Regions from separate parts of the Mesorhizobium sp. WSM4842 genome, predicted to be linked through region 2. Evidence: riboswitches for the same ligand, from Rfam matches in the RefSeq annotation. Region 2 holds a riboswitch; the other holds the start of a gene.

Region 1 (5,838 bases), 3.3 Mb from region 2:
GGGACGGGGATGATGCCGCGCTGCCCGAGTGCTTCGAACAATGCGTCGATCGGCGCGACATCGGCGGCGAGCAGCATCGAACGGTAGAAGAGGATGGGCACGACGTCCCCCTCGAGTGGAGGGTGGCCCGTAGGGCCGGGTGGGGTCGTTGCGGCAGTGCTCGACGTTTTTTTCTGTTGGCGCACTTCACAGGCGACCCCACCCCCGGCCTGCGGCCGGACCCTCCCCTCGAGGGGGAGGGGGACGTCGCGCTCGCCCCCCCGTCCCGGCTCATAATAGCCCGCCTTCGGCACGACAACCGGCTCCACGACCGCCGCGTCCTGTCCCGCCAGCAGCGCCAGCTGATTCACCAGCGCCGTCATATTCTCCGGGCCGCCCTCGCGAAAATAATCGAGCAGGCCGTCGAGCTCTTCGCGCGGCAGCGTCGAGCATTCGATCAGCCGGAGATCCTCGTCGCGGCATTCGCCGGGCAGCAGCGCCAGTTTTATGCCGCGTGCGCGAGCGGTCGAGGCGAGTTGGTCGCAGCCGTAGCGCCACCAGTCGTAACCACCGAGGACGCGAACCAAAATAACCCTGGCGTGCCGGGCGACGCTGTCGATCCAGAGATCGACGGACATCGGATGGCGCAGATCGCGCAAAGCCGCCAGCCGCATCGAGGGCAGGCGATCCGCGTCTGCTTTCCACGCCGCCGCCAGCCCGGCCAGATCGCTGTCGGTGAAAGACAGCGCCACGACATCCGCAGGCGTCTGCCTGAGATCAACAGGCTCGGCGAGATCGTCGAGCGAGGCGGATGTTGTGGTGAGGATGTGCATCGCGGCTCGTGCCTGAGGTCAGCCGGCGAGAATACGCTCGATGGCCGGGCGGTTCAGCCCTTTCAGGCCGATGACGACGAGGCGCGAGCGGCGATCGTCCTCAGTGGTCCAGGCGCGGTCGTAATAGTGATTGACGCGCGGACCGACAGCCTGCAGCAACAGCCGCATCGGCTTGCCGCCGACCTCGACGAAACCCTTGACGCGCAGCACGTCTTCTTCCTCCGCCGCCGTGGCGACGCGCAAAGCCAGCTCATCGGGATTGGCGATCGATGGAATGTCGATGACGAACGAGTCAAAATCGTCATGCTCGTGGTCGAGTTCGCCGTCGTGGTGGGTCTTGCGGTTCTCGATGTCGTCCTCGACGGCAAGGCCGAGGCCGAGCAGCACAGACGGATCGACCTTACCCTGCGAGGTCGGCACGATCTTCACGGCGCGCGCGGTGTGCTCGCCGATGATCGCATTGGCACGGGCCGAGCCGGCGGCGTCCATCAGGTCGCTCTTCGATAATATGATCAGGTCGGCGCAGGCGAGCTGGTCCTCGAACACCTCCTCGACCGGATCGTCGTGGTCGAGCGTCTCGTCCTGCGCGCGCTGCGCCTGCAGGGCGGCCATGTCGTTGGCAACGCGGCCATCTGCCAGCGCCGGACCGTCGACCACGGCAATGACGCCGTCGACCGTCACCCGGCTCTTCACTGTCGGCCACTGGAAGGCCTGGACCAGCGGCTTGGGCAGAGCCAGCCCGGAGGTTTCGATCAGGATATGGTCGACTTTCGGCGATAGCGACAGGATCTGGTCGAGCGCCGGGACGAAGTCGTCGGCGACGGTGCAGCAGATGCAGCCATTGGCCAACTCGACGATGTTTTCCTCAGGGCAGGTGTCGATGCCGCATCCCTTCAGAATCTCGCCGTCGATGCCGATATCGCCGAACTCGTTGACGATGATGGCCAGCCGCTTGCCGCCGGCGTTTTCGAGCAGGTGGCGGATCAGTGTCGTCTTGCCGGCGCCGAGGAAGCCGGTGACGACGGTGCAGGGCACGCGGGAGACGGAAGTGGTCATATCTGATCCTTCACAAGGTCGAGGGGAGGAATGCGGGCGACGAGGCCGCGTTTCAGGCAATCGGGGCGGCCGCGCCAGGGAATGAGGCCGTCCGTCGAGGTGGCGAAGAGCTTTGCGCCTGCGACGAGATCGGCGCCGCTTGTCGCGGTTAGGTCGCCAAAGACATAGCTCCAGCAGCCGTCGCGCAGGATCGCGGCGCTGAGGCGGCGCTTGCAGTTGCCAAGGCATTCGACGGTGCGGATACAGATATTTTCGCCTGATACAGCGCGGCGCGTGTCTTCGGCCAACAATTCGCCGGCGCGAGGATGGCCGTCGGAGCCGGTCTCGTCACGGCAGGAGGCGCAGACGATCACGGTGACGTCGGCCAGAGCATCCCTATCGCCGGACAATACGCCCGCTGTCTCAGCCAAAAAACTGCTGTCGCGTTCCAAATCAGGCTCCTTGCCCGGAAAACCCGCCAGGCGATCGGATTCTTATGTCCTAGACGGCAGGTCTCCTGGCTCGCGAGTCATCGCCTTGGTGCCGCCTTCCCGGGATTTTCCCAGTGGTTATCGGCCTTGGCTCGTCGCTTACAGTTGCGGGGACAGCCGCGGATTTGAAATCGAGATTTCGCACCGCATTCCCTCTTGGCTCCTCCCTTTGCCGAGAGGAGACCGTCTGAACCGGATTTAGGCTTGTGCAGGCAGTCGTGTCAACGCACGTCTACGACGCGGCGAGGGAAACGCTTCAGAGCAATTTTCGATGTCGGCGCTGCCCCTCATTGCCCTGCCGGGCATTTCTCCCCGTATGGTGACGGGGAGAAAGGACGACTTCGTTTGGGATTTCGCCAATCTACAGCGTTGTAAGGCTGGGCGCCTAGGTTGCGGCAGCTTTCCTTCTCCCCGTCACTATACGGGGAGAAGGTGCCGGCAGGCGGATGAGGGGCAGCGCCGACATCGGCAATCCCTTACGAAACCGCGACATCCGCCAGCGCATGGCCCAAATCACCCGCTTGCGTCACCTCGATGCGTTCCAGGCCGAGCCAATCCTGCATCAGCTTCAACTCCTCGAAAAGCTCGGCGGCGGTTTGCGGCGGGGCGCCGGGCTCGGCATAGGCGGCATGGACGCGCAGCACGCCGGCAGGGCGGTCGGCCTTGAGGTCGACGCGCGCCACGATCTTTTCGCCGAGCAGGAACGGCAGCACATAATAGCCGTATTGGCGTTTTTCGGCCGGGGTGTAGATCTCGATGCGATAGCGGAAGTCGAACAGCCTTTCCGTGCGCGCCCGCTCGAAGACAACCGGATCAAACGGGGCGAGCAGCGCGCGCGCCTCGATCTTGCGCGGAAAACGGGCGTCCTTGTGAAGATAGGCAGGCTTGTCCCAGCCTTCGACGCGGACCGGCAAAAGATCACCTGCCTCGACCAGTTCCTCGATGCGGCCCTTGATGTCGGCGGGAGCGAGGCGGAAATAGTCGCGCAGGTCGCCCGCTGTCGCGACACCGTGGGCGAGCGCGGAAATGCGCAGCAATTCGCGATGCGCAGCCTCAGCAGGGGGCACCGGCAGACTGAGTATTGCCGGCGGCAGCACGCGCTCCGGCAGATCGTAAAGCCGCTCGAAGCCACGACGCGACGCCGTGGTGATACGGCCGGCCCAGAACAGCCATTCGAAAGCGTGCTTGGCGTCGCTCCAACCCCACCAGCCGCCGTTTCCCTTCTGGCCTTCGAGGGCGGATGCGGCGACCGGCCCTCGTTCGACGACCTCGCGATAAATGTCTTCAATGTAGGCGGCGCGTTCGCGGCCCCATTTGGCGAGTCCGTTATACATTTCCTCGCCACGTTCGGCCCGCTCCATGCGCCAGCGCATCAGCGGATAGGTTTCGACCGGCAGAAAGGAGGCTTCGTGCGCCCAATATTCGAAGACCGTGCGCTTGCGCGTCACGGCGGCGTTGTCGAGCAGCGCAAGCGGGTAGGGGCCAAGCCGCGAATAGAGCGGCATATAGTGGGCGCGCACCACCGCGCTGACGGAATCGATCTGCAGCAGGCCGGTCCGGCCAAGCACACGGGCCAGATGGCGGCGATCGGGCGTGCTGTTAGGGCGAGGATCGGCAAACCCCTGTGCGGCGAGCGCGATGCGCCGGGCCATGGCGAGCGAGATTTTTTCCTTCATGCAGACGGCACTCTGTTGGCGTTCGACCAAGGTTGGGGGCGAATGATTCCGCGTCATGCTAGCAGGGTTTTGGCGGCATCTATGTCAGGAGAGAAAACTGGAGTAAAAAATGAAGGAAATCAAACAGGAGCGGATCGGACCAGTTTATCCGGATATGCTGCCCAGCACCGTGTTTTGAACAAGGTTTGACTTGCTTCGCCGAAAGCCCTGCGCTAACCCTCGCCGCGTTGCAGCATAGAGCCCCCTAAAACGGTTCAGTGGTTAAACTGTCACGCTTCCGCAAGTGGGTCCGGTGCTGTAATCAGAGTGGATTGGCCGCCAACGGAAAGCTGCAGCATGAACGCATTGTTGAGTTCGTACCTGCCCATCGTCCTGTTCATCGGCGTGGCGCTGGTCGTCGGCCTGGCGCTGCTTGCCGCACCCTTCCTGGTGGCCTACCGCAACCCAGATCCGGAAAAGCTTTCCGCCTATGAGTGCGGCTTCAACTCGTTCGATGACGCCCGCATGAAGTTCGACATCCGCTTCTACCTGGTGTCGATCCTGTTCATCATCTTCGATCTGGAAGTGGCCTTCCTGTTTCCGTGGGCGGTGTCTTTCAGCCAGATCGGCATGCTCGGTTTCTGGTCGATGATGGTGTTTTTGGCGGTGCTGACCATCGGCTTTGCCTATGAATGGAAGAAAGGAGCGCTGGAATGGGATTGAGCGACAATTCCGGCACGCTCGTCGCGCCGAAGCCAAAAGGCATTCTCGACCCCAGCACCGGAAAGCCAGTGGGGGCGAATGATCCTTTCTTCCTCGAGATCAACAACGAGCTGGCCGACAAGGGCTTTCTCGTCACCTCGACCGAGGCGCTGATCACCTGGGCGCGCAGCGGCTCGCTGATGTTCATGACCTTCGGTCTTGCCTGCTGCGCGGTCGAGATGATCCACACCTCGATGCCGCGCTACGACTCGGAGAGGTTCGGCGTTGCGCCGCGCGCGTCGCCGCGCCAGTCGGACATCATGATCGTCGCCGGCACGCTGACCAACAAGATGGCGCCGGCGCTGCGCAAGGTCTACGACCAGATGCCGGAGCCGCGCTACGTCATCTCGATGGGCTCCTGCGCCAATGGCGGCGGCTATTACCACTATTCCTATTCGGTGGTGCGCGGCTGCGATCGCGTCGTGCCGGTCGACATCTATGTGCCCGGCTGTCCGCCGAGTGCGGAAGCGCTGCTCTACGGTATCCTTCTGCTGCAAAAGAAGATCCGCCGCACCGGCACGATCGAGCGGTAAATCACAATGGATGGAGCTCAGATTATTTATGGCAACCCCGAGCCTTGGCTGGGTTTGATGTTCAAAGCGCTTGACCAGCGATTTGGGGAGACTGACTCTGGTTCGAGGTTTTATTCTTCGGCGCTTTCAATAGACACGAAATTTGGTGCTGCTGGTGTTGGCATCGACATCCTATTGAATGATTGGGAAGCCGAGCCGACAGACGAGCCTCGAATAGTCTTTTATCATGGCGACGTGAAACTGCGTTCGCTTGGCGATCCAACTAAGAACCTGATTGCAGAAATGTCGGCCAGGCTTTCCTCTACTTCGTCAGGCCAGGGGGCAGCTACCGAAAAGTTGTTTGTGGAGTGCGTTGCCCTAAACGGGGACCCCGCAAATCTGGAAACCCGGCAGTTTGTCGGAAAGCTGTTCTTTGGCGAGCCGGGTGACGACAATGAATGTCAGGTTTTTTTGACCATTGACGCCGCTAGGGAGAGCGGTTGGTTTGGTGAGAAAGATGCGGAAGACTCGCATAAGGTCCTAGATTGGTTTGCGAGGTTGTCATGAGCCT
Region 2 (5,838 bases):
TACTTCCACAGCCAGGGCCTGGAGGACAATCCGCCGCTGCCGCCCGAACAGCGCAACGACCAGACTGCTCCTTCCGTAAACCCCTACAACTACCAGGACCATCTCTACGACAAGAGCCGCCCCGAAAACCTCGGCTTCCTCGAGCGCTTCCGCGCCTTGCTCGACGAATATCCGGCGACGGCGGCGGTCGGCGAAGTCGGCGATTCGCAGCGCGGACTGGAGGTGGTGGCGGCCTATACCGCCGGCAGCAAGCGCGTGCACATGTGCTATTCGTTCGACTTCCTGGCGCCCGAAAAGATCAGCGCGGCAAAGGTGCGTTCGGTGCTGGAAGCCTTTGGCAAGGTCGCCAGCGACGGCTGGTCGTGTTGGGCCTTTTCCAACCACGACGTGATGCGCACTGCCTCGCGCTGGGCGGCCGGCGAGGCCGACCAGACGGCTTATCTCAAGGTAATCTCGGCGCTGCTGATGTCGCTGCGCGGCTCGGTCTGTATCTACCAGGGCGAGGAACTCGGTCTTGGCGAAGCGGAATTGCAATTCGAGGATCTGCAGGACCCCTACGGCATCCGCTTCTGGCCGGAATTCAAGGGCCGCGACGGCTGCCGCACGCCGATGGTCTGGAATGGCGCCGACAGCAATGGCGGCTTCTCCAAGGCAAAGCCATGGCTGCCCGTGCCCGCCAAGCACCTTTCGCAAGCGGTCGATGTGCAGCAGGGCGACGACAGCTCGCTGTTCGAACATTACCGGCGCTTTCTTGCCTTCCGCCGTTTACATCCGGCGCTGGCCAAGGGCGATATCGACTTCATCGAAAGCGAGGGCGATACGGTCGCCTTCACGCGCCGCGAGGGCAATGAGCAGATCGTCTGCGCCTTCAATCTTGGCAGCCGACCGGCCGAAATCGATCTTGGCCGACGCTCGCTGCAGCCCTTGCCGGGGCACGGGTTTTCGGGACAGACTGCCGCCGGCTCTATCCGCCTCGGCGGCTACAGCGCCTGGTTCGGGCGTATCGACTGAGTTTGCAATTCACCGGAGGGTATCATGGCCGATGTCACGCTAAGGCAAGTGAAGAAATCATACGGCAATCTCAACATTCTCCACGGCATCGACCTCGACATAAAGTCGGGCGAGTTCATCGTCTTCGTCGGCCCTTCGGGCTGTGGCAAGTCGACCTTGCTGCGGTCGATCGCCGGACTTGAGGAAATCACCTCCGGCGAGCTCAAGATCGACGGCGAGGTGGTGAACGACGTGCCACCGTCGAAGCGCGGCATCGCCATGGTGTTCCAGTCCTATGCGCTCTATCCGCACATGACCGTCTACGACAACATGGCGTTCTCGATGAAGATCGGCAAGGAGAGCAAGGCCGAGATCGACAAGCGGGTGCGCCAGGCGGCGGAAATCCTGCAGCTGACCAAATACCTCGACCGCTTGCCCAAGGCGATGTCGGGCGGCCAGCGCCAGCGCGTCGCCATCGGCCGCGCCATCGTGCGTAACCCTAAGGTCTTCCTGTTCGACGAGCCGCTGTCGAACCTCGACGCGGCACTGCGGGTTGCCACCCGCATCGAGATCGCCAAGCTCAAGGAGTCGATGCCTGCTACGACGATGATCTACGTCACCCACGACCAGGTCGAGGCGATGACGCTGGCCGACCGCATCGTCGTGCTCAAGGAGGGCCACATCGAGCAGGTCGGCACGCCGATGGAGCTCTACAAGAGACCCGGCAATCTGTTCGTCGCCCAGTTCATCGGCTCGCCGGCCATGAACATCCTGCCGGCGACGATCGACAAATCAGGCGACCCGACCATCGTCAGTCATGTCGGCGGGCGCAAGGCGACGGTGCCGATCGCCACGCCGGCGTCCGCGAAGGGTGCTTCGGTCAGCTTCGGCGTGCGGCCGGAGGATCTGATGATCGCCACCGGCGCCGATTATCTTTTCGAGGGAACGGTGGATTATGTCGAGCAGCTCGGCGAGGTCCAGCTCGTCTATGTCGACATCGGCCGCGCCGACCTGCCGCTGGTGACCAAGCTGCCAGGCAATGCCGAAGTCAAGCGCGGCGCTGCGTTGCGGTTGAATGCCGATCCCGGCGACCTGCATATTTTCGACGCCGACGGACATTCCTTCACACTCCACATGGCGGAAGCAAAGGCAGCCTAACTACTGGATCAGGCAGTTTGGCGAAGGCAAAAACAAGAGCGGCGGGCAGAGCCCGCCGCTCTTGTGCATTGCATTCAGGTCGCTGTTAGCGGCCGAACAGGTTCCGGTCGCTGCCCTGCGGGGCGGACTTCTGTATGTCGCCCGAGGAATTGATCAGCTTGTAAACCAGCGAGCCGGTATTGCCTACCGAAGACGTCTGCGTGTTGTCGACGTTGACGGTCGCCTGCTTGTTGATGTCGGTTCCGCCAACTTTGTCGTTGCGGGCATAGGCGCTGCCGGCAGCAATCAAAAGTGCCGCAGCGGTGAGAACGATCTTCTTCATTTCAGTAATCCTGGATTCTCGTATCCCATCAGCGCGGCGGCCTCGGTCTTTGTGAAAGACAATGCCGCCGCTGCTGTTGGGATCGACATTAGTTGTTGCCGAAGAGGTTACGGTCGCTGCCATTGACGGGCTTCTCGTCAGCCGGAACCGGATTCTGCGCCGAAGCCGAATTCTGAATCGAAGCCGTGTACGAGCCGTTGTCGACCGCAGCGGCCGGCTGGTTGGCGCCGTTCGATCCAAAGTTGTCGCTGCCGGCAAAAGCGCTGCCGGAGACAGCCAGGATGGCGGCGGTGGCAAGAATGATCTTCTTCATTTCTAGTACTCCTGAATTTTTCAGATCCCGAGCGGCGGACTGGCCGCTTTGTCTTGTTGTTTGACCATGATCTTTTACGAAAACCGGTTTCCACTTCGGGATCATGGTCTGGGATCAGCTGTTAATTGTTGCCGAAAAGGTTGCGGTCGGCGCCCTGGTCGACGGGCTTTTCAGCGTGAGCCGACTTCTGAATGGAAGCCGTATACGAACTGTCGACCGAGGCGGTCGGCTGATTGGCGCCGTTGGACCCATAATGGTCGCTGCCAGCAAAGGCGCTGCCGGTGATGGCCAGAACGGCGACGGCAATAAGAGCAATCTTTTTCATTTTTGGAACTCCAGTATCTTTAGTTTTCCGTCCGTCTAGCGGCGTGTCTTGGGAGGAATTCGCGTCGTCCGGACAGCCCCGATGTGGGAAGGCCATCCGGCAGATTCCAATCACGAAGTTGTTCCGTGTGGACCAAGAATCTACACCTTGAAATTGTACCAGAGGCTTCTATCGTCATTGCTTTCTGTTTTGTTTTCAAAGGTTTAGGACAAAGAGGCTAATCGACCATTTGACGGATTGCCGGACCTGCGTTCACAGCGTCATGCACGCATTGTCAACAGAAACGAACCGTTCGGTTCGATTTTAGAAGCGGCTTAAAAAGCCGGTGCTGAGTTGTTGTCGAATCGTTAACCATTTCGGCGCCCTGCAATGGTCAATCCGGCACGCTTTCAGGACCGGCAGCGCTCGCAGCAGGCGCAAAGTTCACCTTCCTCAAATCCCGGCCCACAGGTTTCGCCGGCAGTGTCGCGCCGCATGGATACGATGTCGCTTTCATGCGGACAGTCAGCCGGCCGTCATGATTAGATCACGCCATCTCAGGTGCCGCTTGGTGACGACGAAGCGGAGAATTGGGAAGCCGGTCAGAACCCGGCGCTGCCCCCGCAACGGTGGTGGAGTTCAAGTCGCAACGGGAGACCACTGGGCCCAAGCCTGGGAAGGTGTCGCGATGGTCCGCAAGGACACTCCAGAGCCCGGAAACCAGCCCGAGATTTCTAGACTCGACTGATCGCGGTGGGCGGTCAAGAGGTGGATAGTGCATGCCCGGCCCTGTCGCCGGCTTGCGGCCGATCCTCCCTCCATCACCACCAGTTCAGTCTTTGGAGCGACATGCGTCCATTTGGACGCACAACGTACGCTCCAAGACTTTGAATTGCGCATCGTGCTTTCCGAAATCGATTCCGATTTCGGGCCGATGCGACGGCTATGAGGACAGGACATGGATGCGCGCAACGACATGCTGAGGCTCTTGCACGGCCGCAGGGAAGGCTACTCGCTCGAGCAGCCCTTCTACACCGATCCCGATTTCTTCAAGCTCGACATGGAGCTGATCTGGTATCGCGACTGGCTGTTCATCGGCCACGATTGCGAGTTGCCGAAGCCGGGCAGCTACATCACCGCGCAGATCGGCGACTATCCGGTCGTGCTGGTCCGCGACCAGCAAGGCAAGATCAACGCCTTCCACAATTCCTGCCGGCATCGCGGCAGCCGCGTCTGCAACGCCGACAAGGGTACGGCGGCGAAGCTCGTCTGCCCCTATCACCAATGGACCTACGAGCTGGACGGCAGGCTCTTGTTCGCGAGGCAGATGGCGGACGGCTTCGACAAGAGCCAGTTCAGCCTGAAGCCGGTGGCTTGCGAAAGCATCAGTGGCTACATCTTCATCTGCCTGGCCAAGGAGCCCGCCGATTTCGCGCCGATGCGCGCCATGATCGAGCCTTACCTCCTGCCGCACCGGCTGCGCGAGGCAAAAATCGCCTTCGAATCGACCATCGTCGAGAAGGGCAACTGGAAGCTCGTCTGGGAGAACAACCGCGAGTGCTACCATTGCGCCGGCAACCATCCGGAACTGTGCAAGACATTCCCGGAAGCGCCGACCGTCACCGGCGTGCAGGGCGCCGACAGCGATCCGGAGATGCTCGCGCACTGGGCGAAATGCGAGGCGGCGGGCCTGCCGAGCAAGTTCCGCATCGATCCGGCCGGGCAGTATCGCGCCACCCGCGCCCCGCTGCTGCGCGATGCCGTTAGCTACACGATGACGGGAAGACGTGCGGTGAAGAAGAACCTCTCCGACGACGTTTCGACCGACGGTATCGGCTCGCTGCTGCTCTATCACTATCCGACGACCTGGAACCATATCCTCGGCGATCATGCGGTCACCTTCCGCGTGCTGCCGATCAGTGCCACGGAAACGGCCGTCACCACCAAATGGCTTGTCCACAAGGACGCGGTCGAAGGCGTCGACTACGACCTCGCCGATCTCACCCATGTCTGGACCGAGACCAACGACCAGGACCGCCGCATCGTTGAGGAAAACGCCTTCGGCATCCTGTCGCCGGCCTATGAGCCCGGCCCCTATTCGGAACTGCATGAGGGCGGCGTCATCCAGTTCGTCGAATGGTACGCCTCCTTCATCGGGCCGCGCCTTGCCGAGGGCGGGCGGCCGGCGTTGCGCAGCGTCGCCTGAGCGAGGCCAAGGGGATGAATACGATGACGGACCTCGGCCTCTACCGCCATCTCGACGAGATGGCGCCCTGGAACGACAGGCTCCAGGTGCTGGAAGTCATCGGCGTCAGTGACGAGGCGCCTGACGTGAAGACCTTCACCTTCCGCTCCGACAACCAGACCTGGTTCCGCTACAGACCGGGGCAGTTCGTGACGCTGGAACTGCCGACCACCGAGGGCCCGTTGATGCGGACCTATACGCTGTCGTCCTCGCCGTCGCGGCCGTTCTCGATCGCGGTGACGGTGAAAGCACAGCCCGGCAGCCTCGGCACACGCTGGATGTTCGACAATCTGAAGCCCGGTGTTCACGTGAAGGCCTATGGGCCGTCGGGCAACTTTTCGCTGCACAGCCATCCCGCGGCCAGATATCTGTTCATTTCGGCCGGCTCCGGCGTGACTCCGATGATGTCGATGCTGCGCTGGCTGAACGATTGCGCGCCCTGGACAGATGTCGGCTTCGTCAACTGCGCGCGAAAGCCCGAGGAGATCATCTTCCGCAAGGAGCTC

Evidence for each region. Region 2 has a riboswitch for cobalamin ahead of AC0NIE_RS02075 (aromatic ring-hydroxylating oxygenase subunit alpha). Riboswitches for the same ligand answer to the same signal wherever they lie in the genome.
Region 1: linked by a shared signal. The riboswitch ahead of AC0NIE_RS18275 (DUF1636 family protein) and the one ahead of AC0NIE_RS02075 (aromatic ring-hydroxylating oxygenase subunit alpha) in region 2 are both predicted to bind cobalamin.

The regions. Positions count from the first base shown of each region.
Region 1 covers NZ_CM148372.1:3,777,219-3,783,056, forward strand. Annotated here, with positions in the region: gene AC0NIE_RS18265 (cobaltochelatase subunit CobN) at 1-812, opposite strand, end outside; gene cobW (cobalamin biosynthesis protein CobW) at 831-1,868, opposite strand; gene AC0NIE_RS18275 (DUF1636 family protein) at 1,865-2,299, opposite strand; cobalamin riboswitch at 2,338-2,541, opposite strand; gene AC0NIE_RS18280 (winged helix-turn-helix domain-containing protein) at 2,815-4,014, opposite strand; gene AC0NIE_RS18285 (NADH-quinone oxidoreductase subunit A) at 4,351-4,716, shown strand; gene AC0NIE_RS18290 (NuoB/complex I 20 kDa subunit family protein) at 4,707-5,288, shown strand; gene AC0NIE_RS18295 (hypothetical protein) at 5,295-5,834, shown strand; gene AC0NIE_RS18300 (NADH-quinone oxidoreductase subunit C) at 5,831-5,838, shown strand, end outside.
Region 2 covers NZ_CM148372.1:456,561-462,398, forward strand. Annotated here, with positions in the region: gene bglA (beta-galactosidase BglA) at 1-1,011, shown strand, start outside; gene AC0NIE_RS02055 (ABC transporter ATP-binding protein) at 1,036-2,148, shown strand; gene AC0NIE_RS02060 (DUF680 domain-containing protein) at 2,234-2,593, opposite strand; gene AC0NIE_RS02065 (DUF680 domain-containing protein) at 2,559-2,783, opposite strand; gene AC0NIE_RS02070 (DUF680 domain-containing protein) at 2,905-3,108, opposite strand; cobalamin riboswitch at 3,630-3,830, shown strand; gene AC0NIE_RS02075 (aromatic ring-hydroxylating oxygenase subunit alpha) at 4,046-5,293, shown strand; gene AC0NIE_RS02080 (FAD-binding oxidoreductase) at 5,317-5,838, shown strand, end outside.